Regions from separate parts of the Pseudomonas vesperimontis genome, predicted to be linked through region 2. Evidence: predicted binding sites of a transcription regulator. Region 2 holds the regulator's gene; each other region holds the start of a gene.

The links. The regulator FliA, encoded in region 2, starts transcription of late flagellar genes. The targets are predictions, from matches to a motif close to CTAAAGTTTNNNNNNNNNNNGCCGNTAA.
Region 1: WF513_RS11530 (flagellin) is a predicted target of FliA. The motif match lies at 4,871-4,898, and genes of this name have one in related genera.
Region 3: WF513_RS13795 (methyl-accepting chemotaxis protein) is a predicted target of FliA. The motif match lies at 2,447-2,474, and genes of this name have one in related genera.

Annotation. Positions count from the first base shown of each region.
Region 1 is NZ_CP149803.1:2,417,019-2,427,407, forward strand. It holds gene WF513_RS11505 (flagellar protein FliT) at 1-137, opposite strand, end outside; gene fliS (flagellar export chaperone FliS) at 165-545, opposite strand; gene fliS (flagellar export chaperone FliS) at 618-1,010, opposite strand; gene fliD (flagellar filament capping protein FliD) at 1,010-2,743, opposite strand; gene WF513_RS11525 (flagellar protein FlaG) at 2,818-3,213, opposite strand; gene WF513_RS11530 (flagellin) at 3,286-4,770, opposite strand; gene WF513_RS11535 (glycosyltransferase) at 5,062-10,389, opposite strand, start outside.
Region 2 is NZ_CP149803.1:1,218,994-1,229,382, reverse strand. It holds gene WF513_RS05795 (chemotaxis protein CheA) at 1-1,856, opposite strand, end outside; gene WF513_RS05790 (protein phosphatase CheZ) at 1,868-2,656, opposite strand; gene WF513_RS05785 (chemotaxis response regulator CheY) at 2,676-3,050, opposite strand; gene fliA (RNA polymerase sigma factor FliA) at 3,145-3,891, opposite strand; gene fleN (flagellar synthesis regulator FleN) at 3,888-4,718, opposite strand; gene flhF (flagellar biosynthesis protein FlhF) at 4,795-6,093, opposite strand; gene flhA (flagellar biosynthesis protein FlhA) at 6,109-8,232, opposite strand; gene flhB (flagellar biosynthesis protein FlhB) at 8,369-9,505, opposite strand; gene fliR (flagellar biosynthetic protein FliR) at 9,509-10,285, opposite strand; gene fliQ (flagellar biosynthesis protein FliQ) at 10,287-10,389, opposite strand, start outside.
Region 3 is NZ_CP149803.1:2,890,037-2,900,425, reverse strand. It holds gene WF513_RS13800 (efflux RND transporter periplasmic adaptor subunit) at 1-520, opposite strand, end outside; gene WF513_RS13795 (methyl-accepting chemotaxis protein) at 704-2,329, opposite strand; gene WF513_RS13790 (DUF1513 domain-containing protein) at 2,531-3,670, opposite strand; gene WF513_RS13785 (imelysin family protein) at 3,680-4,741, opposite strand; gene WF513_RS13780 (di-heme oxidoredictase family protein) at 4,752-6,167, opposite strand; gene WF513_RS13775 (imelysin family protein) at 6,347-7,669, opposite strand; gene WF513_RS13770 (LemA family protein) at 7,869-8,441, shown strand; gene WF513_RS13765 (GIDE domain-containing protein) at 8,490-9,341, shown strand; gene WF513_RS13760 (EAL domain-containing protein) at 9,403-10,389, opposite strand, start outside.

The sequences.
Region 1 (10,389 bases), 1.2 Mb from region 2:
ACTGGTTCAACCATGGCTTCATCCACTGCTTGGCGACACTGCACATCCAGCTCACCAATGGCAGTCCAATCTTGGCTGGCCAAGGCACTGCGCAACGCGCTACCGGTTTTTTCGAGACGCTGGACGCATGAACTCATGAATATCTCCTTAGCCAGATAACGCCATCACTCAGCAATCGCGTCCCAAGCAACTTTTACATTGCGCAGCAATACAGAAACTTCATCCAATGGCGCTATTACATTCTGCACATTGGCTTCAACTAGGCGCGTGGCCATGTATTCATAGAGGCTATCAAGATTGGCAGCGACTTCACCACCTGCTTCAAGATTAAGCCCTTCGCGCAGGCCACCGATAATACCTATAGCCTTACTGATCATCTCACCCTTAAGAGAAACTTGGTCGCGCTCCATGGCTCCGCGAGCTTGGGCTAGACGAGTGAGCCCCCCCTCCATCAACATCTGAATCAAGCGATGCGGGCTGGCTTCAATTGCTTGGGCTTGGGTGTTGACGGTTTGATACTGCTTAAGAGCGGCCATCGCGTTCATCACTATTCTCGCTATTGTGCATGCTAGATACTTTAAGTATCGGCGCTGCAGCGCAAAGCTTTAGCAACAAAATCAACTTCCTACAGCAGGCTCAACCTCTGGGCCAATGGCGTCCCAAGCGTTTTTAATTTGCTCAAGCAACGCACGAACTTCATCCAACGTCCGCGGTGTACTGTCGAGCGCGACCCCCGCCAAACGGCGGGTCATGTAGTCGTACAGTGAATCTAAATTTTCTGCAATTTCGCCACCTAACTCTTTATCTAAGCTGGCCTGCAATACACCCAAAATGGTGATGGTGCTGCCAACAGCTAAGCCACGAATTTCAGCATCACCCTCAATTTGCGCATGCTTGGCTAGCATCACACGCTGCAGTGCCCCCTCAAGCAGCAGCTGGACTGTGCGATAGGGCGAAACATCATGGCTGGTATTGACCTGTTTATAAGTATCAATTGGTTTTTGGTTCATTATTTATCCTTCCTTACAAAACCTGGCAGGCTAGCAAGTTGATTGGCCAAGCTCTCACTGGTGCGCTTTAGCTGTCCAACGAGAGAATCCATGGCGTTATATTGGGCGAATAGACGGGTCTGGACTTTTTCAATACGAAGGTTGAGGGCCTCACGCTGCTTGTCGATATTACTGACAGTGCTTTGTAAGCCTTTTTGTCGCTCATCTAGCACGCCACCTGTGCCTACATAAGGTGAGGCTACAGCCGAAAGACGTGACATCAAACCGCCCTCGCCAGCTAGATACTCTGCAGCCTTGGCATAATTACTGCCCTGTAAGGCTGAATCTAACTTGCTCGAATCCAAGCTGAGCTTGCCATCTTTACCGGTGGTTATGCCGAGCTGAGCAAGGGACTGGATACCGCCAGAATCTCCAAGCTGCCCCATCTCTTTGCGAACACCGGACATAAGGTTACGAATTGACGTATCACCCAACAGAGGACCGGTAACTGGTTTTTTACCCTCACCTAACTGAACAACTGCGGTGAGTTCGCCCGTGGTTTGAACGAGTTTATTGTAGGCATCTACAAACTTTTGCAAATTACTGCGCGCCAGCCCGCGATCTTCTCCTACGGTGACATTGACACTTTTACCTGCAGCAATATCAGTAGCAGACTGAGCACTCACCAAATTAAGTGTTATTCCATCGATTGCATCGGTGATGGTGTTAGTTGCTTTGTCGAAGGAAATGCCATCTACCTTGAACAGCGCTGACTTGGCCACATCTACAGCTCGACTGTTTGTACCACTGGCAATCGACAAGGCCGTTAGATCATTATCACCAGCCCCAGTGACGCCGTCTGCTACAGAGACGCCAAGATCGCCACCAGATGCTGTGCGTATGACTAATTGCTCATTACCATCGAGTGCTGCAGAAAACCCCTGTGCACCACCCTGGGCATTAATTTCGTCCACAACCTCAGTAAGACTCATACCAGCGCTTATGGTAATCGCCGCGGAGCCAGTGCCTGATGTCAGGTTAAGCGTACCCTCTTTAAAAGTAGCCGCTGATCCGCCGGCAAATGCAGGCAGTCGCACAGCAGTTTCGTTGGCTGAGTAGCTGAAATTACTGAGTGAGTTGCTGCCTGTAAGTGCACCATCCTCGCTTACGGCCACGGCAATATCGTTACCCGCTCCAGTTTTGCTTGAGTTCAGAACAAGACGCGAGCCGGAGGAGTCACTGATAATACTGGCACTAATGCCCTGAGACTCGCCGGCACTGTTAATCGCGTCACGGACACCAGAGAGAGAATTATTACTGGCATCAATCGTTACATCCAGACTGGCTGTACCTGCTGTGATGTTCAACGACCCGCTGTTGAAGGTGGCTGCGCTTGAACCAGTGAGGGGGCCACTCACAGATTGCAGTGCCACCTTACTGCTGGATGCCAATTGCTGGACTTGAAGGCTAAAGCTCCCGGCAGTGAGCGAGCCAGTGGCACTTGCCGTTAATACACTGCTGCTGGATGAGCTTACAGAGGTACGCTGAAACGCAGAAAGCTTAGTCAGCCCCTGCAGCGCAGAATTGAACTCATTAGCTACCGAACGAAAAGTGCCCAGCGCCGATATACGCGAGGTGGTGGTTTGCTCAAGGCGATTAAGCTGCAGCTCTTTAGGAGCTCGCTCAGAGTTAACCAACGCCTTGACGATACTGTCGATATCGATTCCTGAGCCAACGCCCGTAATCCCGACCATAAATCACCTCGCCAAAATAATGACTAAAAACACTTGTTAGGCGTTATCAGTCAAAAGCTGTGCCAACCTGCTGGTTAAGCTTCAGCTTTGAACAACAAACTACGAACCTCCGAAAGATTCTCTGCCAATTGCAGCGCTTCTTCAGAAGGGATTTGCCGAATCACATCACCTGAACCTGCATCGGTCACTTTAACAACTACGCGCCCGCTGCCCTCTTCAAGGGAAAAATTTAAGCTGCGACGAACCGATTGAACAAAATCCTGAATCGTCGCTACAGCCGCTTCGATTTCTTCTCGAGAGGCCGGGGAGCCACTCTCAGATTTTGTGATGCTGCTGGTTGCTACAGCTTCAGATGGCTTACGTTCAACACTCTCTGCAGTAACATTTTTTGCAGAGGAATTTGGTGTGCGCTCAGCCTTAGAAGCAACTGCAGTGGGTGCTGACGAATTCTGAATAGAACTAATGTCCATAACTTTATCCTCAGAATGAGGGAACGGGGAGAAGAGCAAAGCCCTCCCCCCCGCAGTCTAGCCCTTTTACCTTTAGCCGAGCAGGCTGAGGACAGCCTGAGGCAGCTGGTTGGCCTGGGCTAAGATCGCAGTACCAGCCTGCTGCAGGATCTGATTTTTTGTCAGTTCCGATGTTTCGGCAGCGAAGTCAGTATCACGAATCCGGCTACGAGCAGCCGAGGAGTTCTCAGCGATGTTCTGCAGGTTCGAGATGGTGTTCTCGAAGCGGTTTTGCACCGCACCAAGTTGAGCTCGCTGGCTGTCGATATTAGAAATCGCACCGTTAACAATACCGAGAGCACTCTGAGCGCCGGCAGCGGTACTGATATCAATGGTATTCACTGCATCAAGCTCGCTGAAGCCGTCAGCTCCCAAACCGCCAGTAACACCATTCACGCTGAAAGCATCCGCGGCCTCAAGTTGAACTTGGCCATCGGCACGCGCACCACCACCAGCAACAATTGCTGCAGCAGTACCCACATCGTCTTTGCCATCGAAACTATTCGTCTGCAGACTAGCACCACCAGAACCTGCGTAGTTGCTGATGCCAATCGCATCACCGCGGGAGCTTACTAATTCAATGGTATCGCCCTTAGAAACAGCCGATATGCCAGTCTTACCAGTTTCACGGTTAATTGCATCGGCCAAGGAAGACAGGTCGGTGAGGTCATTCACCACTGCAGAGACGGTAGCAGAGTCAGTAGTAAGTGACTTACTGGTTAGACCAGAAAGATCGAAAGATACAGTACCCGACGCAGTGATACCGCTAAGCGTTGCAACTGTGCGTGCGTTTGCTGTCACACCAGTTTCATCACTCTTTGCATTAACTGCGCGCGCTACTTCACTTGCTGAACCGCTGGCTGCGCCAGAGATCGCAACATTACCGTCAGACAACTTGGAGTTGATATTAAATGAGGCACTGCCGTAGGAACTGCCCGAGGTAGCACTGAATGCTGCACCGGAAGCTGTAGCCACAGCGCCAGCGCTGTCGGTGGTGAAACGGTTTACGCCAATACGGTCGGTAGCAGCAGAACCGATGGATACGCTGATGGTTTCATAAGCGTTTGCTCCAACTTGGAATGCCTGCGAACCAAAAGAACCATCAAGAATCTTGCGGCCACCAAAGCTGGTAGTTTCAGAAATACGGTTGAGTTCTTGTTGCAACTGCGACACTTCGCCTTGGAGGGCTGCACGCTCAGTCGCGCCGTTGGAGCCGTTAGCAGACTGCAGGGACAAGTCACGAATACGTTGCAAAATACCGGTCGACTGCTGCAATGCACCTTCAGCGGTTTGCGCCAAAGAAATACCGTCGTTGGAGTTACGAGTCGCAACGTTCAAACCGTTGATCTGACTGGTCAGACGGTTAGATATCTGCAAGCCGGCAGCGTCATCCTTGGCACTGTTGATACGAAACCCTGTGGACAGACGCTGCAATGAGGTGTCCAAGCCTTTAGATGAGCTGTTGAGGTTACGCTGAGTGTTGAGTGACGCTACGTTTGTGTTGACTGTAAGGGCCATGGTGTTTGCCTCCAAAGGACCGTGATACTAAGTTTGTCTGAGCTTGCGAGCTTCGGGCCTGCTTTGCTCAGACGCCCCATAAAGTTCGCATTCGATCTTTATATCGGCGGTCTTATGAGCAGCTTTAGCAGCTCGTGCTGTTTTTTTTTCCACAACCAGGACAGACACTTAAGCGACCAAACCATGAAAAACCGAGTAATTGACGATATCTCGACAGCAAATATCGCTGTTCTTCATGCACAAATACACTTTCTACCGTTGCCCTAAACCATCGCTAGCACTGTGTCGGCATCAATCAGGCAACCATGAGACGCGCCATGCTTCGAGATTTGCACCTTCAAGCATCCACCCCTCCTGTATTTGCCGGCGTAGCTCGTCACCCACCATGGCAGTCGCATCCAGATCGCTGATGTGCATACGGATTGCATCGACCCAGTCCTTAAACCTGTTCTTCACCCGGGTTACCGGCAGTGCGCCCTGATAACAGATGAGATCACTACACACGACCGGGAAGCCGCAGGCACCGTACTCAAGCAGGCGCAAATTACTTTTGCACTCATTGAATAAGTTTTGCTCAACTGGAGCCAACGCAAGATCAAGATCCAGGCTCGCCAATGCTGCCGGGTAAAGATCAATGCTGACCCCAGGATGCACCTCATGGACATAAGGGCGGATTTTATCCGGACACATGCCCATAAAAACCCATTCAACTTCGCCGGCCAATTCCTTCACCACATCAGCAATCAGTTCAAGATCGCCGGTATGGCTGACACCACCGGCCCAGCCTACGCGAGGCTTTCTCCCTCGCCGGCGCTTAGCCGACAAGTCGCTCCACCAATCCACTGGCAAGCGGTTCTCGATCACCCGAATGTCGCCATGCAAACCGGCAAAGGCCTCGGCCAACGGCGCCGTAGATACCGTGAACCGGTCAACAAAGCTCAGCCCCTTGCGCAAGGACTTGAGTATGTCCTTGGGCATTTGGGCACGATGCACACTCTTTAGGGGCAAGTTGGGCAGGTAATCATCTAATTCATAGATGGTGAAAGCGCGCGAAAATCTCTTGATCCGCCGCATGGCGTCCAAGCGCTCATCACCGATCTGACGCTGAAGCACGATAATATCCGGATCAAGGCGCTCCAAATCTGGTACCTGCAACAGGCCGATGGACATCATGCCGTCAGCCATACCGGCATCCTTTAGCGCAGAAAACGGTTTAATCACACGATAGTTACCGCAGCCAAAGGGGTCAGCCGGATGAGCCAGCACTACTGGCAGCGGTCGCCAGCTCAGTGGTCGCCAGGTCAGGCCAGAATCGTTCTCCAAATCAAAACCACGACCACTCAATGCCAGATTGCGGTTATAGGCAGGGTCACGCGCGATGTCTGGAAGGTGACGCTCGTAGAGTGCGTCTTGCTCGCCAACGTCAGGCTCTCGATATACATGTTCATGCATCAGCACCGCATGGGCAGCCCATACGGTCAGGTAGCCTGCAGCACGAACGCGCAGGCAGAAATCGACATCGCGGTATGCGCTCAGCGTGACATCCAGGCCGCCAAGCTGACGAAAGATATCAGTGCGTACCATCAGGCAGGCATCACTTACGGCGCTGTAGTTCTGATCGACCTGCAGGCGTTGCAGATAGCCCGCGCTGTCCATTGCCTCACCGGCGAAAGCCCGGCCAGCAGGGCCACGCAGCCCAAGTAGCAAACCGGCTTGATCAATACGGCCATCACCGCTCAGCAGTTTGCCGCCAACAACACCGACTTCAGGGCGCTGCGCATGATTAAGCAACTCGTCCAGCCAGACCTCACTCACCGCCACCGACTCACCAGACAGTAGCAGCAGGTATTCACCTTTAGCGGCCATAGCCGCCTGATTCTGGGCCAACACGATATCGCCCGCAGAAACGACTTTGAGCCGAGCATCAGCCAGACTGGCAATCCCCTGCAACCACGCCTGAGTATCGGCATCCAATCCATCATGGGCACCGAGCAGTATCTCGTAATGTCCGTAACGAGTCTTCTCGAGCAAACTATCCAGACAGCGCTGCAGGCAGGCCAAAGGGGCATCAACCGCGATGATGATCGATACCAGCGGCGTACTCGAATGACCATAATCGATGCGGTAACGGGCAGTTAGCCCTGGAATAACCCGCGCCTGATAACCGCGCTGGGCAAGATGGCGCTCAATTACTCGCCTCTCATCCGGGTTATCCCGCAGTGCAGGCGCGTCAATGATTAGCAGTGGCTCATCAACATGACCCAACCCGAGCAAACCCTCTGCTTCAATTAAGCGGGTGAGAAGATCAAACTCCAGAGCATCGGCGAACTGCGCATCAAAGCCGCCAGCAGCCAGAAAGACATCACGGCGGAACAGCCAGTGGCGCGCCATAACCAGCGGGAAGCTGAGTAGCAAATCAAGATTGAAGCCAGGCAGAAAGGCACCACCAAGGCTGCCATCAGGTAAGCGCTGCAACTGATCGCCGTAAATCGCACGACACTTGGGGTTGGCCGTTAGCTCAAGCCCTGCGACCATCAGCCCACTCGGGGTGAACTCATCGCCAGCACGGACCAGCATGAACCAAGTAAAATCGCTGACACTGATAGCTTGGTTTAGTTGCTCGGCAATTGCCCCGCCCGCCAGCTGGATAAAGTGCAACTTATCAGAAGCTGATGTGGCCGGTACAGTGCTGCTGGTTAGAACCACAATCTTCAAAGTGGCATAGAGACAACGCTCACCACTCAGACTCTTCAGGGTTCGCATCAATAACGACGAATCCGTCTCGGTATCGAGCACAATAATGCCGATCAGCGGTCCGCCATCATGCTCTAGCAAGTAGTGGTTGATCAGTTTGTTTTCTGCTTCCGTTGGCAGGCGTTCGGCGAGCCACCGCTGCAGTGCCGGATCTTCCGGGCTCGCCTCAGCCAGGACACCCAAACTCTGCAGCATATCTTCACGACCCTGCTTCAGCGCCTCACTGGCCGACCCGAGATAACGCCTATACAAGGTTTGATAGAGCTCCGGGAAGTTTTTCCGCTCCCGCCCCAGCATATGATCGCTGCCAGCCGCTTGGTCGCGGGTGTGTACCTCACTGGTAACTACTGGCACATGCACAAACGGGTAACGTGTGGCCAGGCGCAGGAGCATGTCCCAGTCTTCGAATGCAGCCAGTCCCGTATCGAACTCTCCGACCTCATCCAGCATGTCACGAGGGTGCGCCCAAGTATTAACCGGGATGTAGTTCTGAACAAACAGGCGGTCGCGGTCAAAGATGTCATGCTCAAACGGCCTACTGCGGCCCTGCTCGATCCGCCGCCCATTCTCCAGGCGCTCACTGACGTACTCCACACCGGTGTACACCACGCTGCGTGGATGCGCCGCAAACGCCTCAGCCAAGACTGCTAAATGGTTCGGCAGGTAAATATCATCGTCATCTAAGTAGACGACGTAGCGGCCTCTTGCCTGTTTCAAGCCAGCATTACGTGCAGCAGACAAGCCGCGATTAGAGCCCTGACGAAGGTAGGTGATCGGAAACTCATAACCGGCCAAGAGCGACTCGACTGGGTCGCCATTATCGTTGACCAGTATCACCTCGAAGTCGCGCAGGCTCTGCTGTTCAACGCTGCCTAAAGCATCCTTGAGTAGGTCTGGACGATTATACGTGGTGAGAATGATCGAGAACTGGCACTCCAACTCTGGACGCTCGGCACTTTCCAAAAGCGTGTTACGGATCGCCTCGATGCGGGCCTGCAAGGGCACTCGCACCTCAGGTGTATACGCCTCGATACGCTGCCTATAAAGCTGCCAGATCGGTTGCGCAGCGGCGATCATGCGATCGCGAGTTGCCGCATCAGCAAGGCTTATTTCAAGTATCTCGGTATGCTCGCGCAGAGGCCGATCACTGCCATAGAAGCTTTTTGAAATCTGCCCTTCGTGAACCCGATAGCCCACAGTGGGTTGACGTAAGAAAACGAAATCTGGAGCAACGCGGCCCAGACGAACCCACAACTCCCAGTCACCAGCCAGCATGTCGTGACGATGAATACCGCCTTCAGAGAGGGCCACTAAATGCAAAGCGCTGCGCCGTAACATAACGGCCGAGGGCGTGATGTAGTTGTCGAAACTGAGCAGGTCAATGACCTCGTCACGCCCCCCGCAATACGACTGAGGCCGGTGCCCAGGGTGCTCAGCATACTGAGTGCGCGTGCCCTGCTCATCGATCCAGTAACACTGCGTATAGCCCAATGCAGCCTGCGGATTAGCATCAAGCGCTTCAACTAGAGAGCTCAAATGTCCTGGATAAAGAATATCGTCTGAGCCCAAAACAACGATATAACGCCCACTACCGGCGGCCACACACTTGTTGTAATTGCCGGTCATGCCGAGGTTCTGCGCGTTGACCTCGTAATGCAGGCGTGGCTCGTCAGCGTAGCCCTGCAAAACCGCCAGACTGTTATCTTTCGAACAGTCGTCATAGACCAGCACTTCGACTCGAACACCCTCTTGAGACAGGATCGAATCAATAGTCTGACCAATAAACGCGGCGTTATTATAGGACATAACGGCCACAGTGACATCGACCTGGGTTGCTGACGCAGCAAGCCCTGGTGATAGCGAAGCCAGCACGGCAGGTTTACGCCGATTAGCCAACTCGCCATGCAGCGCCTCAGCGCTCAATGGCTGCTCGGGAAGCGCTTGCGAGAGTTCTTCCCGGCGTACGGCATCTTGGGCCAGCCAGTGCCGCAGCTCACTCACCGGAAACTCGACACTCCAGTGAAATACGACCGTATGGGTACCAGGCAAACCCTGTACTGGGTGGTAAACCAGGCGCACGCCTACTGCAGCTGCCAGGGTGTGGAAGAACCAATACCACATCTGCGGATTGTCCTGAATCAGCATGACCAGGGTTGCCCCTTGGGGCATCCACAGCAGATTAGCGGCAGCGGCTCCCGACCCCAGGACGCCTAGGTTGCAGGACGCCATACTCCGAACCTGCGTAGCAAAGTCGCTGATTTCCGGCTGGAAAGCCTGAAAATCATCGGCTTGCAACTGACGAATCACCTCCTGCTGATTGACGATAGTGCGACCATTACCACCCGGCGGGCGAATTAGATAAGCCTTGATCTGGCCGTCAATTGCTTCATAGCGAGACTTCACATAACAGGCCATCCAGGCGATTGCCGTCGGATAAACATGATACTCATCGCCTCGGTAAACGTAGCCGGCACGCGGCTCCCAGATGTCGGCGGTATCGGAGAAGTAATGAAGAACCGATACGTCGCAAGCGCGCCCAAACTCAACACAGACAGTTTTCTCCCGCGGCCAGAAGATCGCGAGGGACTCCATGATCGAGCTCGGCAAACCGGCCTCTACCAACAGAACAGTGTCATCCGGCAACACCGCCTGATTGATCCAGTAAAAACGCCCAAGTTTTTCGCTCAACCAGTGGGCATAGTTGCCGTTTTCCCAACCAAAAAAAGCGATCGCATTAGCCACGCGTAAGGGCTCACTCTTGCCACAGTAAAACTGGCATTCGCCACTGTCGTTGATGCGCAGCCCGTGCTTCTCATACCAAGCGTTATTAATTCGGCCGAGGTTGTCATAAACACCGTCGCAGAT
Region 2 (10,389 bases):
TTAACCAGCGGGAAGGCAAACGCTTGATTTGCCAACATGACCATCAGCGTTGGCATGATCGCCAGCGTCAACGGCACTTTAATGACGATCTTCGAACCCTGGCCCTTAACCGAAAACACGTTAACGGTGCCATTGAGCTGGGAGATCTTGGTTTTCACCACATCCATGCCCACACCACGGCCAGATACATCTGAAATCTCGGTTTTAGTCGAGAACCCCGGCGCAAAAATCAGGTTGTAACATTCAAACTCGTTGAGGCGATCGGCAGCGTCTTTATCCAACAGACCTTTTTCCACGGCTTTGGCGCGCAGTACGTCAGCGTCCATGCCCTTACCGTCATCAGAGATCGACAAGAGAATATGATCACCTTCCTGCTCGGCGGAGAGGATTACCTTACCACCACGTGCTTTGCCCGACGCTTCGCGCTCTTCCGGCGTTTCAATACCATGGTCGACCGCGTTACGCACCAAGTGCACCAGCGGGTCGGCTAGCGCCTCTACCAAGTTCTTGTCGAGGTCGGTTTCTTCACCGACCAGCTCTAAGTTGATCTCTTTTTTAAGGTTGCGGGCAAGATCACGAACCAGACGCGGGAAGCGCCCGAAGACCTTTTTGATCGGCTGCATACGGGTTTTCATTACCGCCGTTTGCAAATCAGCCGTAACCACATCCAAGTTTGAAACTGCCTTGGACATGGCTTCATCGCCGCTGCTGGAACCCAGGCGGACCAGACGGTTACGCACCAATACCAGCTCACCGACCATATTCATGATCTCATCCAGCCGCGCGGTGTCGACCCGCACAGTGGTTTCTGCTTCGCTGGGTGGCGAGGCCTTCTCTGCTACAGGCGCGGAGGGTGCTGAAACTGGCGGCTTGGCCGGTGCAGGTTTAGCTTCGGGCGGGGCTGCGGGCTTAGCTACAGCTTTAGGGGCTTGCGCTGGCTTGGGCGCTGAAGATGGTGCGGGTGCGGGTGCGGGTGCGGGTGCAACAGGCTTGATCACCTCAGGCTCGACAAACCTACCTTTACCGTGAAGTTGATCGAGCAAGGCCTCAAACTCATCATCGGTAATATCACCACTCGCTGCCTCGGCAGGCTTAACGCTGGCAGCTGGAGCAACAGGTGCTGCTGCAGCCGGCGCCGCGAACTGGCCTTTGCCATGCAATTGATCGAGTAGTGACTCAAATTCGTCATCGGTAATTTCGTTACTGCCCGCCGTTGCAGGGGCCGGAGTTGTAGGCGCAGAGACGACTTCAGGCGCTACAAACTGACCCTTACCATGCAGCTGGTCGAGCAACGATTCAAATTCATCATCGGTAATTTCATCGCCACTGGCCGCGCTGGCCGCCGGCGCCTGCACATTATCCAGGGAGCCGAGTAACTGCTCGAACTCAGTGTCAGTTATGTCGTCAGCGACTGGCTCAGGTTCGGGTGCTGCAATCGCGTCAGGCAACGCGCTATCATCGGCGCCGCCTGGTTCAGCCATACGCGCCAAAGCGGCTAGTAACTCAGGGGTAGCAGGAGTCAGGCTGGTACGTTCGCGTACCTCAGTGAACATACTGGTGACGGCATCCAGTGCTTCCAGCACCACGTCCATCAATGCGGAGTCGACGCGTCGCTCACCCTTGCGCAGGATGTCGAAGACGTTTTCTGCGATGTGACAGCATTCCACCAACTCATTGAGCTGGAGAAACCCGGCACCGCCTTTGACCGTATGAAAACCGCGGAAAATAGCATTTAGCAGATTCTTATCGTCGGGTCGACTTTCCAGCTCTACAAGCTGTTCAGACAACAGTTCAATAATCTCGCCGGCCTCTACCAGGAAGTCCTGAAGGATTTCTTCATCGGCGCCGAAGCTCATAAGACGTGCTCCTAAAATCCCAGACTGGAAAGCAGGTCGTCGACATCATCTTGATTAGATGCGACGTCTTCACGCTTATCGGCATGAATCTGCGGACCTTCACCATGGGAAGGTTCTTTTTGTTTTTCTTGTTCGGCGCGGAGCATCTCGCGGTTGTGCTCAATGCCGGCAAACTGATCCACTTGGCTGGCCATTAGCACCAGTTTCAGCAGGTTACTTTCAACTTCAGTGACCAACTGGGTGACGCGTTTAATCACCTGCCCTGTTAAGTCCTGAAAATCTTGGGCCAGCATGATGTCGTTCAGATTGGCCGACAGTTTGGCGCCATCACGCTCGCTGCGATCGAGAAACGACTCAACCCGTTTAGCCAACTCACGAAAGTTGTCAGCGCTCATCTCGCGGCGCATAAATCGCCCCCAGTCAGCACTTAAACTATGCGCTTCATCGCTAAAACCATTGACCAGCGGGGTACTTTGCTCGACCAAGTCCATGGTGCGATTAGCCGCTTTCTCGGTCATCGTCACCACGTAATTCAAACGTTCAGTGGCATCGGTGATTTGTGAAACCTCGGTAGCATGCGGCATACGAGGGTCGAGTTGGAAATTGACGATGGCGTTATGCAGCTCTCGGGTCAGCTTGCCGACCTCATGATACAAGCCACGGTCGCGCGCCTTGTTCAGGTCATGTATCAGCTGTACCGCTTCACCAAAGTTGCCACGTTCAAGGCTGTCTACCAGTTGGCGAGCACTGTGTTTCAAGGACGACTCAAGATCACCCTGAGCGGAATCATTATGTTCCATAGAACCCTCATGGCAGACATCAGCCGTTGACGCGCTCGAAGATTTTCTCAATCTTCTCTTTAAGTACCTGAGCAGTGAACGGCTTAACTACATAACCGTTAACACCCGCTTGGGCGGCCTCGATGATCTGATCGCGCTTGGCTTCTGCCGTGACCATCAGTACCGGCAGCGTTTTTAGGCGATCATCCGCACGCACAGCGCGCAGCAAGTCGATACCGGTCATGCCAGGCATGTTCCAGTCCGTGACCAAAAAGTCAAAACTGCCGCTTTGCAGCATCGGCAGCGCCGTTACGCCGTCATCCGCTTCGGCGGTGTTGGTAAACCCCAAATCACGCAAGAGGTTCTTAATGATTCGTCGCATCGTTGAAAAGTCATCAACGATGAGGATTTTCATGTTCTTGTCCAAGTCGACCTCCGTACAGTCCCAAACGCACCCAGCGACCTGTGTGCGCCTTTAATCGTGAAATCGGCGAGCATTAACGTGCAATTCAGCGGGCACGCCATTCAGCTAGGCGGGCACGCAAGCGAGCAGCACACTGACTGTGTAACTGGCTTACTCGTGACTCGCTAACCCCCAACACTGCACCAATCTCTTTTAGATTTAATTCTTCATCGTAATACAGTGCTAACACTAGGCGCTCGCGCTCTGGCAAGCCAGCAATGGCATCTGCTAGGGCCGCTTGAAAACGTTGATCTTCCAAATCACGAGAGGGTTCAAGGTGATTGCTGCCAGCATCCTCATCCATCGCGCCGTGCTCGCCGTCCTGCAACAGGTCGTCGAAGCTGAATAGGCGGCTGCCTAGCGTGTCGCCAAGAATGCCGTAGTAATCTTCAAGACTCAATTCTAGTTCGGCCGCAACCTCTTGATCTTTAGCGTCTCGACCCGTTCTGGCCTCAACTTTCCTAATCGCGTCACTGACCATGCGGCTATTACGGTGCACCGAACGCGGCGCCCAATCACCTTTGCGCACCTCGTCAAGCATGGAGCCACGTATGCGGATGCCCACAAACGTCTCGAAACTGGCTCCTTTGCTGGAATCGTATTTTTTTGAAGCTTCAAGTAGGCCGATCATCCCGGCTTGAATCAAATCGTCAACCTGCACATTGGCCGGTAAGCGCGCCAGCAGGTGATAGGCAATGCGTTTGACCAGAGGCGCGTAGCGCTCGATCAACTGGTGCTGTGCGTCTTGCGCCTGCGCCTTGCTATACATACGTAGTCCAGAGGCTGCTGTCATAGGGCCGCGTCTGCGAGCGGTTGTTGCACCAAACGCTCAACGAAAAATTCCAAATGCCCGCGCGGGTTAGCGGGTAGCGGCCATGCGTCAACTTTTTGCGCGATGGCTTTAAACGCCAGCGCGCACTTGGAGCGCGGGAAGGCTTCGTAAACCGCGCGCTGCTTCTGTACCGCCTTGCGCACGGACTCATCGTAAGGCACCGCACCGACATATTGCAGGGCAACATCGAGGAAACGGTCTGTGACTTTAGTCAGCTTAGCAAACAGGTTACGACCTTCTTGCGGGCTGTGAGCCATATTGGCTAAAACGCGAAAGCGATTCATGCCGTGGTCGCGGTTGAGCAATTTAATCAGGGCGTAGGCGTCGGTAATTGAGGTTGGCTCATCACACACGACCACCAGCACTTCCTGCGCTGCACGCACGAAGCTGACGACGCCATCACCAATTCCAGCAGCTGTGTCGATGATCAATACATCCAGGTTGTCGCTAATATCACTAAACGCTTGGATTAACCCGGCATGCTGCATAGGCGACAGCTGCACCATACTCTGAATACCTGAGGCCGCCGGGACAATGCGGATACCACCCGGGCCCTGCAACAACACATCGCGCAGATCACATTCGCCACTGATCACATCTTCCAGAGTGCGCTTGGCTGTCAGCCCCAACAACACGTCGACGTTGGCCAAGCCAAGGTCGGCGTCCAACAACATCACTCGCCGACCTAGATCAGCCAGAGCTATCGCCAGATTGACTGAGACGTTGGTCTTACCGACGCCACCCTTGCCGCCGGTCACCGCAATCACCTGTACGGGATGCATACCCATAATTTCTAACACCTTGTCTAACGTCGACTGGAGCCACTTGATCGGTTAAGTACCGTCCCACCTAACAGCATGGCGCTTAACTGACGCGCTGTGTGGGCTGCTGGTACAGGTCGGCAAACATCTCCGCCATCGTATCCTCGCTCGGTTCTTGGGTCGCCTGCAGCCCAACGGCTCGGCTGACCAATTGATGACTGCGCGGGATCTGCAGATCATCAGGAATACGTGGCCCATCAGTTAGGTAGGCTACCGGTAGACGCTGGCTAATAGCCAGACCTAAAACCTCACCCAAGCTGGTGGCCTCATCGGCCTTGGTGATAATGCAACCGCTCAAACCACAACGCTTGTAACTATGGTAGGCGGCTTTGAGCACTTGACTCTGACTGGTAGAGGCCATAACCAGATAATTTTTTGCATTAACGCCTCGACTGGCCAGGGTTTCCAGTTGCATACGCAACGCTGGATCATTAGCCGGGAGACCCGCTGTATCAATCAGCACCACCCGCTTACGCGCCAGCGGGGCAAGGGCTTGAGTCAAGGACTGGCCTGGATCAACCAAGGTGACGGGCACATTAAGAATACGACCCAAGGTTTTCAGTTGCTCCTGCGCACCGATGCGGTAGCTGTCCAAACTGACCAAGGCAATATGTTGCGCACCGTATTTAAGTACATAGCGTGCGGCGAGCTTGGCTAAGGTGGTGGTTTTACCCATGCCGGCAGGACCCACTAATGCAATAACACCGCCGTCTTCCATCGGCTCCTGCTTCGGTGTTTTGATCGCATGAGCCAAATGCGCCAACAGCATGCGCCAGGCTTGGCGGGGCTCGGAAATAGTGGAAATGCGCTCAAGTAAAGCTTTTGCCAGCTCGGCAGATAAGCCCATGCGCTGCAGTCGACGCCATAAATTGGCTTGCTGCGGGCGACGCGTTTGCAGTTGCCCCCAAGCGATCGAACCCAACTGCACTTCAATTAATTCGCGCAAGCCATGCAGCTCGAAGCGCATGGCATCGAGAGCGCCCTGATCCGTTGTGGCAGTCGACGCGCGCGCCGGGCGCAAAACATCAGCAAAGCTAGCAACGGGCGCAGTGGCAACCGCGCCAAACAACTGGCGATCTTTACCGGCATCAACCTGAGCACGGGTTGTCAGCTCAGCCTGCGCGGTGGCGATCTTCGCTTGAGTTTTGCGCAATTCGGCTTCCAGTGCCGGATTAGGCTGGCGCGATGGCGCAGCGGGCACTTGGTAGTCCAATGCTGCCGTCAGCTCAACGCCACCAGCAACCCGGCGATTGCCTATGATCGAGGCATCGGCACCCAGCTCATCACGCACCAGCTTCATGGCGGTACGCATATCGGCGGCGAAAAATCGTTTGACCTGCATGGCCTGTAACCTCGGTTAGTTCTGACCCACCGTCGCAACGATGGTGACCTGCTTGTTATCCGGAATTTCCTGGTATGCCAGCACATGGATACTCGGAACTGCCAGCCGCGCGAATCGCGAGAGCATCGCCCGGACCGGACCGGCCACCAGCAGTATCACTGGTTTGCCGAGCATCTCCTGACGCTGCGCCGCTTCCACCAGGGATCGCTGCAGCTTCTCAGCCATGCCAGGCTCCAAGAGGATGCCCTCCTCTGAGCCTTGCCCGGCCTTCTGAATACTGTTGAGCAATATCTGTTCCAACCTAGGTTCTAAGGTGATCACAGGCAGCTCAAGCTCTAGTCCCACAATGCTTTGCACGATTGCACGAGCCAGCGCGACGCGCACCGCCGACACCATCGCGGCGGGATCTTGACTCTTCACTGCCACATTGGCGATGGCCTCGGCGATGGTGCGAATATCACGCACCGGCACCTGCTCTTGCAGCAAACTCTGCAAGACCTTGAGCAGGGTCGACAGGCTGATCATGCCAGGTACCAGCTCCTCGGCCAGCTTGGGCGAGCTTTTGGCTAGCAACTGCATCAACTGCTGCACCTCTTCATGGCCAAGCAACTCGTGGGCATGCTTGTGCAACACTTGGTTGAGGTGCGTGGCAACCACGGTACTGGCATCCACCACGGTGTAACCCAGCGACTGCGCCTGGTCACGCTGGCTCGGGTCGATCCACACCGCCTCAAGACCGAAAGCCGGGTCTTTAGCAGCAATGCCATTGAGTGGGCCAAACACTTGGCCGGGATTGATCGCCAACTCACGATCGGGATACACCTCTGCCTCGGCCACGCTGACGCCCATCAGGGTCAATCGGTAGGCGTTGGGCTGCAGGTCGAGGTTGTCGCGAATGTGCACCGAAGGCATCAAAAAACCCATCTCTTGGGACAGCTTCTTGCGTACGCCTTTAATTCGCGCCAGCAACTGACCACCCTGGTTGCGGTCAACCAGTGGGATCAGCCGATAACCCACTTCTAGGCCGACCATGTCCACTGGCGTGACGTCATCCCAACCTAACTCTTTGACCTCTTGAGACTTCTGCGCCGGCAGCAAGTCTTGCTGGCGCTGCACTTCCTTGACTTCGCTTTCCGCGACCACACGTTGCTTGTTAGCAATCCAATAAGCCGCACCCGCTGCCGCCAGACCCAAGCTGATAAAGAAGAAATGTGGCATGCCGGGGACCATGCCCATGATGATCATGATCGCAGCGGTCACGGCCAGCGCGCGAGGCGAGGCAAACATCTGCCGATTAACCTGCGCGCCCATGTCTTCTGAGCTGGACACCCGCGTCACCATCACCGCCGCAGCCGTTGACAGCAGCAGTGAAGGAATCTGCGCGACCAGACCATCACCAATGGTCAGCAGGGTGTAAATCTTGCCAGCCTCAGAGAATGGCAGGTCATGCTGGAAAATGCCGATGGCAATGCCGCCAATCAGGTTAATAAACAGAATCAGCAGGCCAGCAATCGCATCGCCGCGCACGAATTTGCTGGCACCGTCCATAGAGCCGTAAAAATCCGCTTCTTGAGAGACTTCCGAGCGGCGTTTTTTGGCTTCAACCTGATCAATCAATCCGGCATTTAAGTCAGCGTCGATGGCCATTTGCTTGCCGGGCATGGCATCCAGGGTGAAACGCGCACTCACCTCGGAAATACGCCCGGCGCCCTTGGTGACCACCACAAAGTTGATGATCATCAAAATAGCGAACACCACGATACCGACCACGTAGTTGCCGCCGATCACCACCTCACCAAACGACTGGATAACCTTACCCGCGGCGCCATGACCATCTTGACCGTTGAGCAAAACCACGCGTGTGGAGGCGACGTTGAGCGCCAGGCGCAACAGGGTCGCGGCCAGCAGAACAGTGGGGAAAACCGCGAAATCTAGGGGGCGCAACGCATAGATCGCAACCAACAGCACCACAATCGACAAAGCAATGCTGAAGGTAAACAGCACGTCGAGAAGAAACGGTGGAATGGGCAACATGACCATGCCGAGCATGACCAGCAGCATGAGCGGTATGCCCAGGTTGCCCTGCTTCAACCCTGACAGGTTGCTGCGCACATCACCGATCATTTGCGAGCGATCTATTGCCACACCACTACCCCAACCCATTCAATCTTTTGACGCTTGATGCGCCTTCGGGAAGGGTTTTGCAAGAAGCTGTCCAACTTTGCCTGGCTCAGGTAATCAGCAGGCAAGTGACGTGATGGCAGCGCATGGAAAATCAGTCGTCACGACGTAAATCAGGCGGGATAGGGATATCGGGGAGAGGGCCGGGACGCTTGCCCTTGCCTGCTTGGTATTGACGCAGTTGGTAGACGTAAGCCAGTACCTGAGCAATTGCCAGATACAGGCCAGCAGGGATTTCCTGATCCAAATCGGTGGAGTAAAACACCGCTCGCGCCAGCGCCGGAGACTCCAGCACCATGACCTTGTGTTCATTGGCGATTTCGCGAATTTTCAATGCGGTAAAGTCACCACCCTTGGCCAGCAGCACCGGCGCACTGCCCTTGGCTGGATCATATTTGAGCGCCACGGCGAAGTGCGTCGGGTTGGTGATGACCACATCGGCATCCGGCACCGACTGCATCATGCGCCGTTCAGCCATTTCCCGCTGCAGCTGGCGAATCCGCTGTTTGACCTCCGGCTTACCTTCACTGTCCTTGTATTCGTCGCGCACTTCCTGCTGGGTCATCATCAGCTTCTGCTTGCTGCTCCAGAGCTGGAATGGCACATCTACAGCCGCAATCAAAATCAACCCGCAGGACATCCACAGGGCGCTCCAGCCAACAACCGTCATGGAATGCAGAATGGCCGACTCAAGCGGCTCATGGACAATCGCTAGCAAGTCGCCCTGCCAGGCTGACAATACGGCAACGCCTACCAGCAGAATCAGCACAAATTTGGCAAAGGCTTTGAGCAACTGAGCCAGCGCTTGTACAGAAAACATCCGCTTTAACCCCGCCAGCGGATTCATTCGACTGGCCTTGGGCGCCAGAGCTTCAGTAGAAAAGATCCAACCCCCCAGGGAAATGGGGCCAACAATAGAGGCAATAAGCAGCAAAATAAACAACGGGAACAATGCTTCCAAGGCCATCTGCCCGGACGCTGCTAACCAAAGGCCCATGCTGCGCTCATCCATAATCACCTCGCGCGGCAAGGAGAAATTGCTGCGCATGATGTCCAGCATGGAATTGCCCATACTGCCGCCAAAGGCGAGGAGGCCGCCAAAGCCGCCCAAGGTAATTGCGAGGGTATTGAGTTCCTGAGAGCGCGCCGTCTCACCCTTCTCACGGGATTCACGTACCCGTTTTTCCGTGGGTTCTTCACTTTTTTCGGCACCGCTCTCGGATTCAGCCACGGCTTATCTGGCTCCTGCCATTTCACGGAGAAACTGCAGCGCCTCAGTGGCAAACCGCTGGTACTGGGAGAGGATGTCGGCCATGCCAATCCAGACAATAACCAAACCCAAAACCAAGGTCAGCGGAAAACCGATTGAGAAGATATTTAGCTGCGGCGCGGCGCGGGTCATAACGCCAAATGCCAGGTTAACCACCAATAGCGCGGTAATCGCCGGCAATACTAAAAGCAAAGCGGCACCGATGACCCAACCCAGTTTGTTGGCAATTTCCCAGTAATTTTCAACCAGAAAGCCACCACCGACTGGCAAGGTGAAAAAGCTTTCAGTGAGCACTTCAAACACCACCAAATGGGCGTTCATGGCAAGAAATAGTAAGGTCACTAGGATCATAAAGACCTGCCCGATCACAGGCACTGAAATACCATTAGCGGGATCGACCATGGACGCAAATCCTAGGCCCATCTGCATGGCCACAATCTGCCCGGCGATCGCAAAGACTTGAAAAAGTAACTGCAGGACAAACCCCAGCATCACCCCGATCAGAATTTCCTGGGCAATCCAGATAAACGCCTGAATGCTGATCGCATCTATGACTGGCATCGGCGGCAGGGTCGGCATGATTGCCAGGCAAATGGCTAAAGCCAAATACAGGCGTATACGCGCCGAAACCAATTGGGTGCCGATAATGGGCATAAACATCAGCAGCGCCGCGATGCGAAATAGCGGCAGCAAGAAGCTACCCACCCAAGCGCCGATCTGCTCGTTACTTAACTCAAGCATGTCAGCCGATCAGCATCGGAATATTCATGATCAGATTTTCGGTGTACTCCATCAACTCGCGCACCAGCCATGGGCCGAGCACAATCAAGCAGATCAGAATCACT
Region 3 (10,389 bases), 1.7 Mb from region 2:
TGGTGCCGGCAAACGGTGCCAAGATGCGTTTCTTGGCCAGTTGCGCTTGCAGTTGCGCGACGCTGGCATCGGCTTTTTGCAGGCTGGCGGCAAGGCGGTCGAACTCGCTCTTGGAGATGCTCTGGCGGTTGATCAAGCTGCGGCCGCGCTCATATTCCACCCGCGCTAACCCTAAGTCTGCTTGCGCGGTGGCCAGGTTGGCTTGCTCTACATCGCTGTTCATCTGGATCAACGGTTGTTCAAAACCGACGTTTTCACCCGAGGTAAACAGCACCTTTTGCACGGTGCCACCGACCTCAACCGTCAAGTCGACGCCTTGGAATGCGATAAGCGTGCCGATGGCCGGAATACGGCTCTGCCATGGTCGTTGTTCTGCCGTTGCAGCATCAATGCTGATAGCCGGCTGCGGTGCCGAGAACGTCTGCACTTGCTGATAAATGGAATAGCCTTTGTAGGCGGCGAGGGCGAGTACCACAACGAGTACGGCGCCGAGCATAAACAGCATGCGACGGAGCAACATATTCCGGTTCCTTGGCAAGGCGGAGAGGGGCCTGGGAATAGGCAAGTGGGGCACAGTAGACCTCGTGTCGAGGCCTGTCAAAGATTGGCATTTGTGCAAAGCGGCGGTGTAAAAAATTCCTACTGAGTCAGGTTTTAAAAAAAATGCCAGCTGCGGCTGGCATTTTTTCTTATCTAAAGCGACTTATGCACTTAGGCGTTGGGTGACCTCGTTGAGCTGGCTGGACAGTACCTGCAGGTTTCCCCCAGCACGTTCGGTACGTAGTACGTTTTCCTGGTTTGCCGTGGCAATGGCAGTGATCTCTGTGAGGTTACGTGAGATGTCTTCGGCCACCGAGGTCTGCTCCTCAGCAGCAGTGGCGATCTGCCGGTTCATATCACGGATCGCCTCCACGGCCTGAGTGATCAGCTGTAATGTGGCACCCGCCTCAGTGACCCGGGTCACGCCTTCCTCGCTGCGCTGCTGGCCGCTCTGAATGGCGCGCACCGCATTGACTGCCCCCGTTTGCACCGTATCAATGATCTGATGAATCTCAGCAGTGGATACGGCCGTGCGCTGGGCAAGGGTACGGACCTCGTCAGCAACGACCGCAAAGCCGCGTCCTTGCTCGCCCGCCCGCGCTGCTTCGATGGCCGCGTTTAGCGCCAGCAGGTTGGTCTGCTCGGCGATGCCGCGAATCACTTCCAACACTTTGCTGATACGTCCAGTGTCGCTTTCCAGGCGGCGAATCACTTCGGAGGTGTTGCTGATTTCACCGCGAATATCAGTAATGGTGCTGATGGTCGCCTGCATAACCATTTCGCCCTTACGGGCCGCGTTGTCAGCAGCATCGGCAGCGCTAGAAGCCTCGACTGCATGGCGAGCAACTTCCTGGGCAGTAGCAGACATTTCATGCATGGCTGTGGCCACCTGGTCGGTGCGCGAAAATTGTTCACGAGTGCCCTGAGCCATTAGCGTGGCAATGGAGTTGAGTTCGCCGCTGGCCGTATCTAAATCGACGGTACTGCGCTTCAAGCGGGTGAAGGTGTCTGCTAGAAAATCACGCAGGATATTAGCGGCCACGGCCAGCTTGCCCAGCTCATCCTGGCGAATGGACTCAACATGTTTGCCGAAGTTGCCCTGGCTGAGTTGGGCGATGTGTTCGATTAATTCGCGGATTGGGGTAATCAGGTTACGGTTGATTAGCCACAAGCCGAACAGCCCGATAATAACTGTGGCGCCGAGCATCAGCAGAGTGCCCAAGATAATCGTGCGATCAGCTGCAGCGTTGATCAGCGTTGCCTGCTCCAACCCCTGTTTATGCAGTTCGATGGCCAGTGCTTCCATTTGCTGAGCCGTGTTGCGGTCGATGCCTGATACCGCTTTGTCACCGATACGAAAGTCAGCGCCTGCGGCAAGATAGGCATCGCGGCCTTTGCGGTAATTCACCCCAAGTATCTGGTGCTCATTGCGCAAGTTATCGATCTTGGTTTTGAGGGTGCGGTCGTTAACTGCCAGTTCACTCAGTTGCCCCAACTGGTCCTGCACGTTGCGCTCCTGCGCCTCGAACTGACCCCAGAATTTGTCGAATTGAGCCTTGTCACTGCCCCGCAGCAAGACGTTCTTCCATTCCTGAACCTGAGTCTTGAAGTTCAGATTGGTCGCGTCAATTCGCGCCGATTTCTCTAATGGCCCGGCCAGCAGACCTTGGTAGGCCTGCATACCGTTGGACAGGAAGCTAAAGCAGGCCAGCGCCGTCACCAGAATCAGTGCCAGGCTTGCGCCGAGTAGGGCGAGTATTTGCGCACGCAAGGATGTTTTCAGGAACATGGTGATACCCCTAAATGTGGAAGGCGGGATGCCTGAGACATCAAGTGCGCCTTACGGCAAAGATTCCCCCTCGACAGCCGATCGAACGGGGCGTGATAAGCGATCACGCAAAAGTATAGATCGGCTCTGCGACGGCGTTCTTTAACATGTTGTGTATTGTGTTTCAGGCGTGCAGGTGGGGGGTAAGTTCACGCCTACCGGCTAGGCTACGCGCAAATGGTTGTCCCATAACCCTGCGGGCAGTTGCAGGGGGTGGCTGACAATGCGTGCAGGGCGGCAGTTATACAGGCGGCAACGGCCCACGCCGCTGCTGACGACAAAGCCGTCACTGACCGCACCCACGCCGGCGCAGTCGGCCACGTGCGCATCGAGGCGCAGTTCGGTGCTGTCTAAATCCCAGATAAATACGCGGTTGCCGCGCGGTGCAGTCAGGGCGAGCAGGCGCAGTTCGCTATGGATCGCCACGCTGGCGGTGTATTGGCTCATCAGCTGGCGCTGCGCTTCGGCCACTGGGAAGTGCTGAAAGGCATGGCCGGGGCGTTTAATCGCAAGCAGCGGTACGTTATCGCTGAACTCGCCCATATATTGCTGGCCGGTGACAACGGTGCCATCGCTGGCCACGGCCATATGGCGCACGCTGTTCATCTGCTCGGGCAGTTGTTCTTTACTCACCAGGCTGCCATCGCGGCGCAGCAGCACCAGGCTCGACTCCATACTGCTTAGGTTCATCTCAACGCGGCTGTCGGCCTCGGTGCGGATGCCGCCGTTGGCCACCGCCAGGGTTTCACCGTCTGGCAGCCAGAGCAGCTGATGCGGACCAATGCCGTGGGTCGACAATTCGCTGCTGCGCAGGAGTTGTTCTCCTTGCAGGCGGTAGACGCCGAGCACACCGCGACCGGGTTCAGAGGTGTCGTTTTCGGTGGCGTACAGCCATTCGCCGTCTTTGTGAAACACCGCATGGCCGTAAAAATGGCGCTGCTGGGCTGAGCGTAAGGTTTGCAGCAGGCGGCCGTCACGGGTGTCGATCAAGTAGCTCTCGGTACTTGGCCGGCGCCCAACAAACAGTGCCATGGGCAAAAACGGATGGGCGATCACATCGTGGCAGCGTTCGCCAACTGGCGTGGCGAATGCTTGGCTGCCGTCCAGCCGATAGCCGACCGCGAAATGCTTACCGGCGCTGTTATTCCGCGCCGACAGCAGCAGCGGCTGTGCGCCCCCATTAATAAGCGTCCAACCGGCCAGCGTGTTGCCGATCAATGCTGTCGCAGTGAGTGACGTGGCGGCCACTGCCGTGGCGGCCACGGCGGCTGCACTGAGGCCGAGAAAGGCGCGGCGGTTGATCTGCATGGTTCAGTCGCCGTCATGGGCGTTGAAGCCCAATTGAATGCCCAAGGTTTTCGCCAGTTCGGCTTCATGCAAGCGATGCAGAGTGCTCAAACTGTCATACAGAGCGCTGAGTTCGGCGCGGCCGGCTTCGTCACCGAGCAGTTCAGCGAGTGGGCGCTGGGCAGCCGCTAGGCGCTGACGGGTGTCGCTGTAGGCGACGTTGATACGTTGTTTTAGCGCGTCTTGATCACTGCCCAGTAGCGCTTGGATACCGTCTTGTTCGGCGCCCAGCCACATCCGTTCAGCGCTGGCTAAGCTGGCCGCGAGGTTAGTCAGGCTGGCGTTGCTGCGCCATGCTTCGGCTTGATAAGGCTGCGGCTGACCATTACTTTGCCGGCCCATGGGCGTGCCGAGTTTCTTTTTCAGTCCATCAATGGCACTGACGTGGGTGCGCAGCAATTCCGCCACCGCTTCCGGGGCTTCTGCGAAGCGCGCATTGGGGAAGTCCTTTAGCTGCGCCGCCATGCCGTCTTCACTCTGCCAGCTAGCAAGTACATCGGCCGCGAGGGTTTGCTGGTGTTGGCCAATGGCCACGAGCAGCGGGCAGTAGCGGGCTTTTTGCTCGGCGTTGTTTAGGTCAATCGCCGAATCAAACAGCAGGTATTCATAGGCAGTAAGGCCTTGCACCACGACGCTGGATGTATCCAAGTCAGCCGGGGTTAAGGTAGGTTTCTTGCTGACCAGCGCTTCAACCTGACGCGCGACCAGGTTCTTTTTGTCAGGCCAAAATTGCACCTGCCAGGCGCGGTTACCTTCCGCCAATGGGCCGAGCAACACCGGTTGTACAGCGGCCCAAGCGCTCTGCGCGCTGGCAAAGGCTTGGCGCGCTTGGGCAAGGCTTTGCTGGTTGGTGCAGAAGGCTTGGCCACTGCTCGCCAGTTGGCGGTCGGCCTCATGCCACGCACTGTAAATCGGCAGCACCACGCCATCGGTCAGCGCGCGGCTGACCTGTTGCTGCGGGTCCGCTGGGCTGCAGGCGGTGAGTGTCAGGCTGAGTAAAGCTAAGCCTAGGGGGGAGCGGTTCATCGGTGACTCCTTACAGCGAGTTCAGGAAGGCCAACAGCGCGTCGCGCTCATCAGCGTTAAATGTCAGTACCTGTTGTTTGGCGGCTTCGGCTTCACCGCCGTGCCAGGCAATGGCCTCCAGCAGAGTGCGGGCGCGGCCGTCATGCAAAAACTGGGTGTGACCATTAACTGTTTCGGTCAAGCCGATGCCCCACAGCGGTGGGGTGCGCCATTCGTTACCCGTGGCGAGGAACTCTGGGCGGTTATCGGCCAAGCCTGGGCCCATGTCATGCAGCAGCAGGTCGGTGTAGGAGCGGATCACTTGGTTGGCCAGCTCGGGCTCAGCCGCGTCCGGGGCTGTGGTGAATTTCGCGGTGTGGCAGCCCTGACAGCCGGCCTGATAGAACAGGTTTTTACCGGCTAACACCGACGGCGTATCAGCATCGCGGCGCGCCGGTACGCCGAGGTTACGGGTGTAAAACAGCACGTTGGCGAGAATGTTATCGCTGACTTCCGGTGCACCGCCATTCGCGGCATTGCGGCAGTCTGTTTGCGTTTCGCTGCAATTGTCATGGCTGATCAACGTGCTGGTCAGGCCCATGTCGTTGGCAAAAGCATCCGCATTTTGTTGATTGAGGTTTGGTTGCCCGGCCTTCCAACCAAAGCGGCCGAGCACGGTACGCTGCTCTGCGTGGTCCCAGACCTGGTTGGCGCGCCCGGAAATACCATCGCCGTTGCTATCCTCGGGGTCGGCATTGGCCAGGATGGCCGCCTCAGGAATCGCTTCCAGTAAGCCAAGGCCGATCATCGGCGGGGCGATTCGGGCCGAAAACAGCGTGTCGGGGTGCAGGGCGCCGTAGCCGAGTTGGCTGATCTGCAGCGTAGGCTTGCGCAGCTCTACCTGCAGGCCGTCAGCAAACCTTACATGCTCGCTGCTGTAGCTGACGCGCACCTTGGCTTCTGGAGTAATGCCGGGGTTGGCTGTGTCCTGCAATTGGCCGCCGTAGGTGGGTTCGGCCAGTACGCCGAGGCGTTGAATAATGGCCGCATGCTCGCTGCCAGCTGGGATCGACAGGCGCACCAGCATCGACACTGAACTGAGCGCATCCGCGGCAGGCGGGTGGCCGCGACCGTCTTTAATGTGGCAGTTCTGGCAGGCGTTGGTATTGAACAGCGGGCCAAGGCCATCGCGCGCGGTGGTGGTGGCCGGCGCGCTGACCCAAGGGTTACGGAAGAAGCTGTTACCGACGCTGAAATCTAAGCGTCTTGAGGGTGCCAGGTTAGCCGACGGCAGAGAGAAGGCATTCTGGTCAGTTTTGCGCACGGTAGCGCTGCCGGCAGACAAGGCTTCGCCGGGTTCCGCTTGGGTGAAGCGTGGAGTTTGGTCGCAGGCCGTTAGCGACAGTCCAAGGGCCAGTAATAATGCGAGGCGACACGGCGCAAACATGCATGAACATCCGCAGCAGAAAACAGTGACTAAACATTAACAGCCCGTCACTGTTTAAATAAGACGGATTTGCATTATCAATGGTGACTAAAAGCCGCAGCTATTAAAAAGCCGCGCCTCTTTGCAGGGGTGCGGCTTTTGAGCGGGCATCGCTGACGCGCAGCGAGTCAGCGTTTTGATCAGAAGCTGTGGTCAGCGGTGTCTGGATTGAGATCACCGATGCCCAGCTTACCGGCGGCCTGCTCGATGGCGCTGGTCTGTGTAACCAGTGCGGCGATTGCATCACGGACGATCTGCTGGCCATCGCTGTTGTCGGCGGCGATCAGTTGGTCGAAGTGCTGACCATTATTGGCGCTGTCGACCAGTGCCTGCAGTTTAGCTTCAGTGGCCGCGAGGTCGGCTTGCAACGTGCTGTCGGCAGCTGCGTCCAGCGTGGCCACCATCGACGACAGGCTTGGGCCGGTCAGGGTGCTGCCATCAACTTTTTTGTATTCGCCCAAGTAGACGTTACGGATGCCTTTGGCGTTGTAGAAGTGCGAGTTGTGGGTGTTGTCGCTGAAGCAGTCGTGCTCGTCTTCGGTGGAGTTGGCTTCCAGCGCGACCTTCATGCGCTCGCCGGCCAGCTCACCAAGGGACAGGCTACCCATACCAAAGAGCATTTTGCGCAAGCCGTTTTCGGCTGACTCAGCTTCAAGCTGGGCGCGGTAGTTGCTCGCGTTACCTGGCTGCCATTGCACGACCATCGCATCCAGGTCGCTAACCAGCAGGTCAGTCGCCGCTTTGAGGAAGGCACCGCGGCGCTCATTATTGCCACCGGTTGCGCCCTCACCGACCACAAAGTCGCTGGCCGGGCGCTCGCCGGCACCTGGGTTGCTGCCGTTGAGGTCTTGGCCCCAAAGCAGAAACTCGATGGCGTGGTAGCCGGTGGCGACGTTAGCTTCGGAGCCACCCAGTTCATTCAGGCTGGCGAGCAGTTCTGGGGTGATGGTGCTGGCGTCGAGTTTATCTTCGCCGACTTGGATTTCAGTATTGGCGATGATGTTGGCGCTGGCGCCCGGGTTGCCCAGGGCATATTGGTAGTCTTGGGCAACGTAATCAATCAGGCCTTCATCCAATGGCCACGCGTTCATCTGGCCTTCCCAGTCGTCGACGACGGCATTGCCAAAGCGGAACACTTCACTTTGCATGTACGGCACGCGCGCCGCCAACCAGGCAGCGCGAGCCGCGTTTAAGGTGTCGGTATTCGGGTTGGCGAGCAGGGCATCAACCGCTGCTTGCAAGGTTTTACCGGTGCTGGCGGCATCGCTGAATACGGCCAGTGCCAGTTCTGCGTAGTGGCTGACCACCGCGTTACCCGCGCGTTGATCAATCTGGCTGGTGGCCGCTGCGCTGTTGGCAGCTGGTGCGGCGGCCTGGCGGGCGGACGCTGTATCGTCACCACAGCCGGCGAGAGAAATGGCGAGGGCAAGCAGGCTGGCCGAGGCTAGGGGCATACGAAGCATGGTGAAATCCTGTGCAAGTCAAAGTGAAGTGTCCGAACAGACGGGCGCATAAGCTAAAACATAATGCGAAATATTATCATTTTGCGCAAAGGCTGGTTGCGGTTTTTCACTGAACGCTGTGGGTAAAGTCTGCGCCAGGCCGCATTGATAGGGCTAAAATGCGCCAAAACCGTCTTTAAGATCCGTTCAGGAGTTGCCCATGAGCCTTACCAGTGTTGTGATTATTGTGCTGTTGATCCTGCTCGCGGCTTACGCTGTGATGCTCTACAACGCGCTGGTGCGCTTGAAGCATGGCGTCAGCAAAGCCTGGTCGAATATTGATGTGATGCTTAAGCAGCGCCATGAAGAACTGCCCAAGCTGGTGGAAACCTGCAAGCAATACATGCAGCACGAGCGCAGCACGTTAGAGGCGGTGATTGCCGCGCGCCAAGCGGTTTCTAGCGCCCAAGCTAAAGGTGATATGAATGCCCTCGGCAAGGCTGAAACAGGTTTGCGCGCCGGTCTTGGTCAGTTGTTTGCGTTGGCGGAGAACTACCCGGAACTGAAAGCCAATGAAAGCTTCCAGCACCTGCAGCAGCGTATCAGCGGCCTGGAAAACGGCATCGCCGACCGCCGCGAGCTCTACAACGAGGCGGTTAACCTTAATAACGTGCGCATTGAGCAGTTCCCCGATGTGCTGATTGCCCGTGCCTTTGCCTTCAAAGAAGCGGTGCTGTTGCAATTTAGCGAAGGCGAAAAAGCCGATGTAAACCTCAAGTCACTGTTTGGTTAGGTCGTGGATATTCAGGGACAGGTGATCGCTTTAGCCTGCAGCGCGGCGATGAGCGCGGGCGGGGCTTGGTGGTTTTTACAGCGTTTCTCTCAAGCTCGGCATCTGCTCGATACGCCCACCTCGAAAATTCGATCAGCGGCCCAAGGCTATGTCGAATTCTACGGTGTGCTACGTGACAGCGCCGACCCACAGCTACTCGGCCCGCTGACTCACACGCCTTGCCTGTGGTGGCGTTACAAGATCGAGGAATACACCTCCAACGGTAAAAAACGCAGTTGGCGGACGTTGGAAAGTGCCAGCAGCGAAGCGCTGTTGCTTCTGCACGACAGCACGGGCAGTTGCCTGATTGATCCGCGCGGCGCGCACGTGCGGCCGCTGACCCGCGTGGTCTGGAAAGGCAGCTTGCGCCACCCCCTCGGCGCGGCAAAAACTGGCTGGCGCGCGCTGTTCAGCAATGACCAACGCTATCGCTACACCGAGGAGCGCTTGCATGTCGACCAGCCGCTGTATGCCATCGGCGACTTTCGCAGCAGCGGTGGCGGGCGTCAGGGTTTTGATTTATCGGCAGCGCAAGGCACTGTGATTCGAGAATGGAAGGCCGATTTTGGCGGGTTACTGCAGCGCTTTGATAGTGACGGCAATGGCCAGTTAGATGAGCGCGAATGGCAACGCGTGCAACTCGCTGCCAGCCTGGAGGCTGAAGATCGCCATCGCCTGCAGAGCACTCAAGCTGAGCAGCATCATCTGGCCAAACCACGTGAGGCGCAGCCGTTTATCCTTTCCTGCGCCGGCGAGGATGAATTGGTACGCCAGTTTTATTGGCAGGCGGCGGGCGGTGTGTTGTTGTGTGTGACCGGTGCGCTGGCTACCGCTTGGTTGCTGGGCGTCACTCACTTCTAACCGAATAACCCCTGCAATAATAAACCCGCCAACTGGCGGGTTTATTATTTTACATATGGCGTTAAAGTGTTGCGGGGTTAGCGCTGGTGTTCAAGCGTCTGGCCTGCTTGAGGTAGGCAGTCAGTTCGCGGGCTGGCAAGGGTTTGCTGTACAGGTAACCCTGACCTTCGTTGCAGCCTTGCGCAATGATGTAAGCCTCTTGCTCAACCGTTTCCACCCCTTCAGCGATCACCTGCATACCGAGGCTTTTACCCAACTGGATGATGGCGCGCACGATGGTGGCGTCGTCTTCGTCTTCCAGTAAATCCTGAACAAAGCTCTTGTCGATTTTGATCTTGTCCAGCGGCAGGCTCTTTAGGTAACTCAGCGAGGAGTAGCCAGTGCCAAAGTCATCAATGGCGATCAGCGCACCAGAGCGGCGCAGGCTCAGCAAGTGTTGTGCGGCGGTGTTGATGTCTTCCATCAGGCCGGTTTCGGTGACTTCCAGTTCCAGGCTACGCAGCGGCAGGCGGTAGACCTGCATCAGGTTGTTAACCACCCGTGGCAGCTCGACGTGGTGCAGCTGCACAGTGGATAAGTTGACTGCCATGCGCAGCTCGGTAAAGCCTTGGTCATGCCATTCGCGCAGCTGGCGGCAGGTTTGATCAAGGATCCATTCACCAATCGCAATGATGGTGCCGTTCTGTTCAGCCAGCGGGATAAACAGGTCTGGCGGCACTAAACCATGTTGCGGGTGCTGCCAACGCAGCAACGCTTCGACGCCCACCACGCTGTGGTCGCGGTAATCCACCTGCGGTTGATAAACCAAGTGCAGCTGGTTCAGTGCTAAGGCATCGCGCAGGTCTTTTTCCAGCTCACGGCGGCGACGCATCTCACTGTCGATACTGGCGATGTAGAACTGATAACGGTTACGCGAGCGACTCTTGGCCAGGGTCATGGTTTGTTCAGCTTTCTGCAGCAGCTTCTCCGTGCTGTCGCCATCTTCCGGGAACAGAGTGATGCCGATTGTGGCGCGCAGACGCACGTGTTGCTGGTCGAGCACAAATGA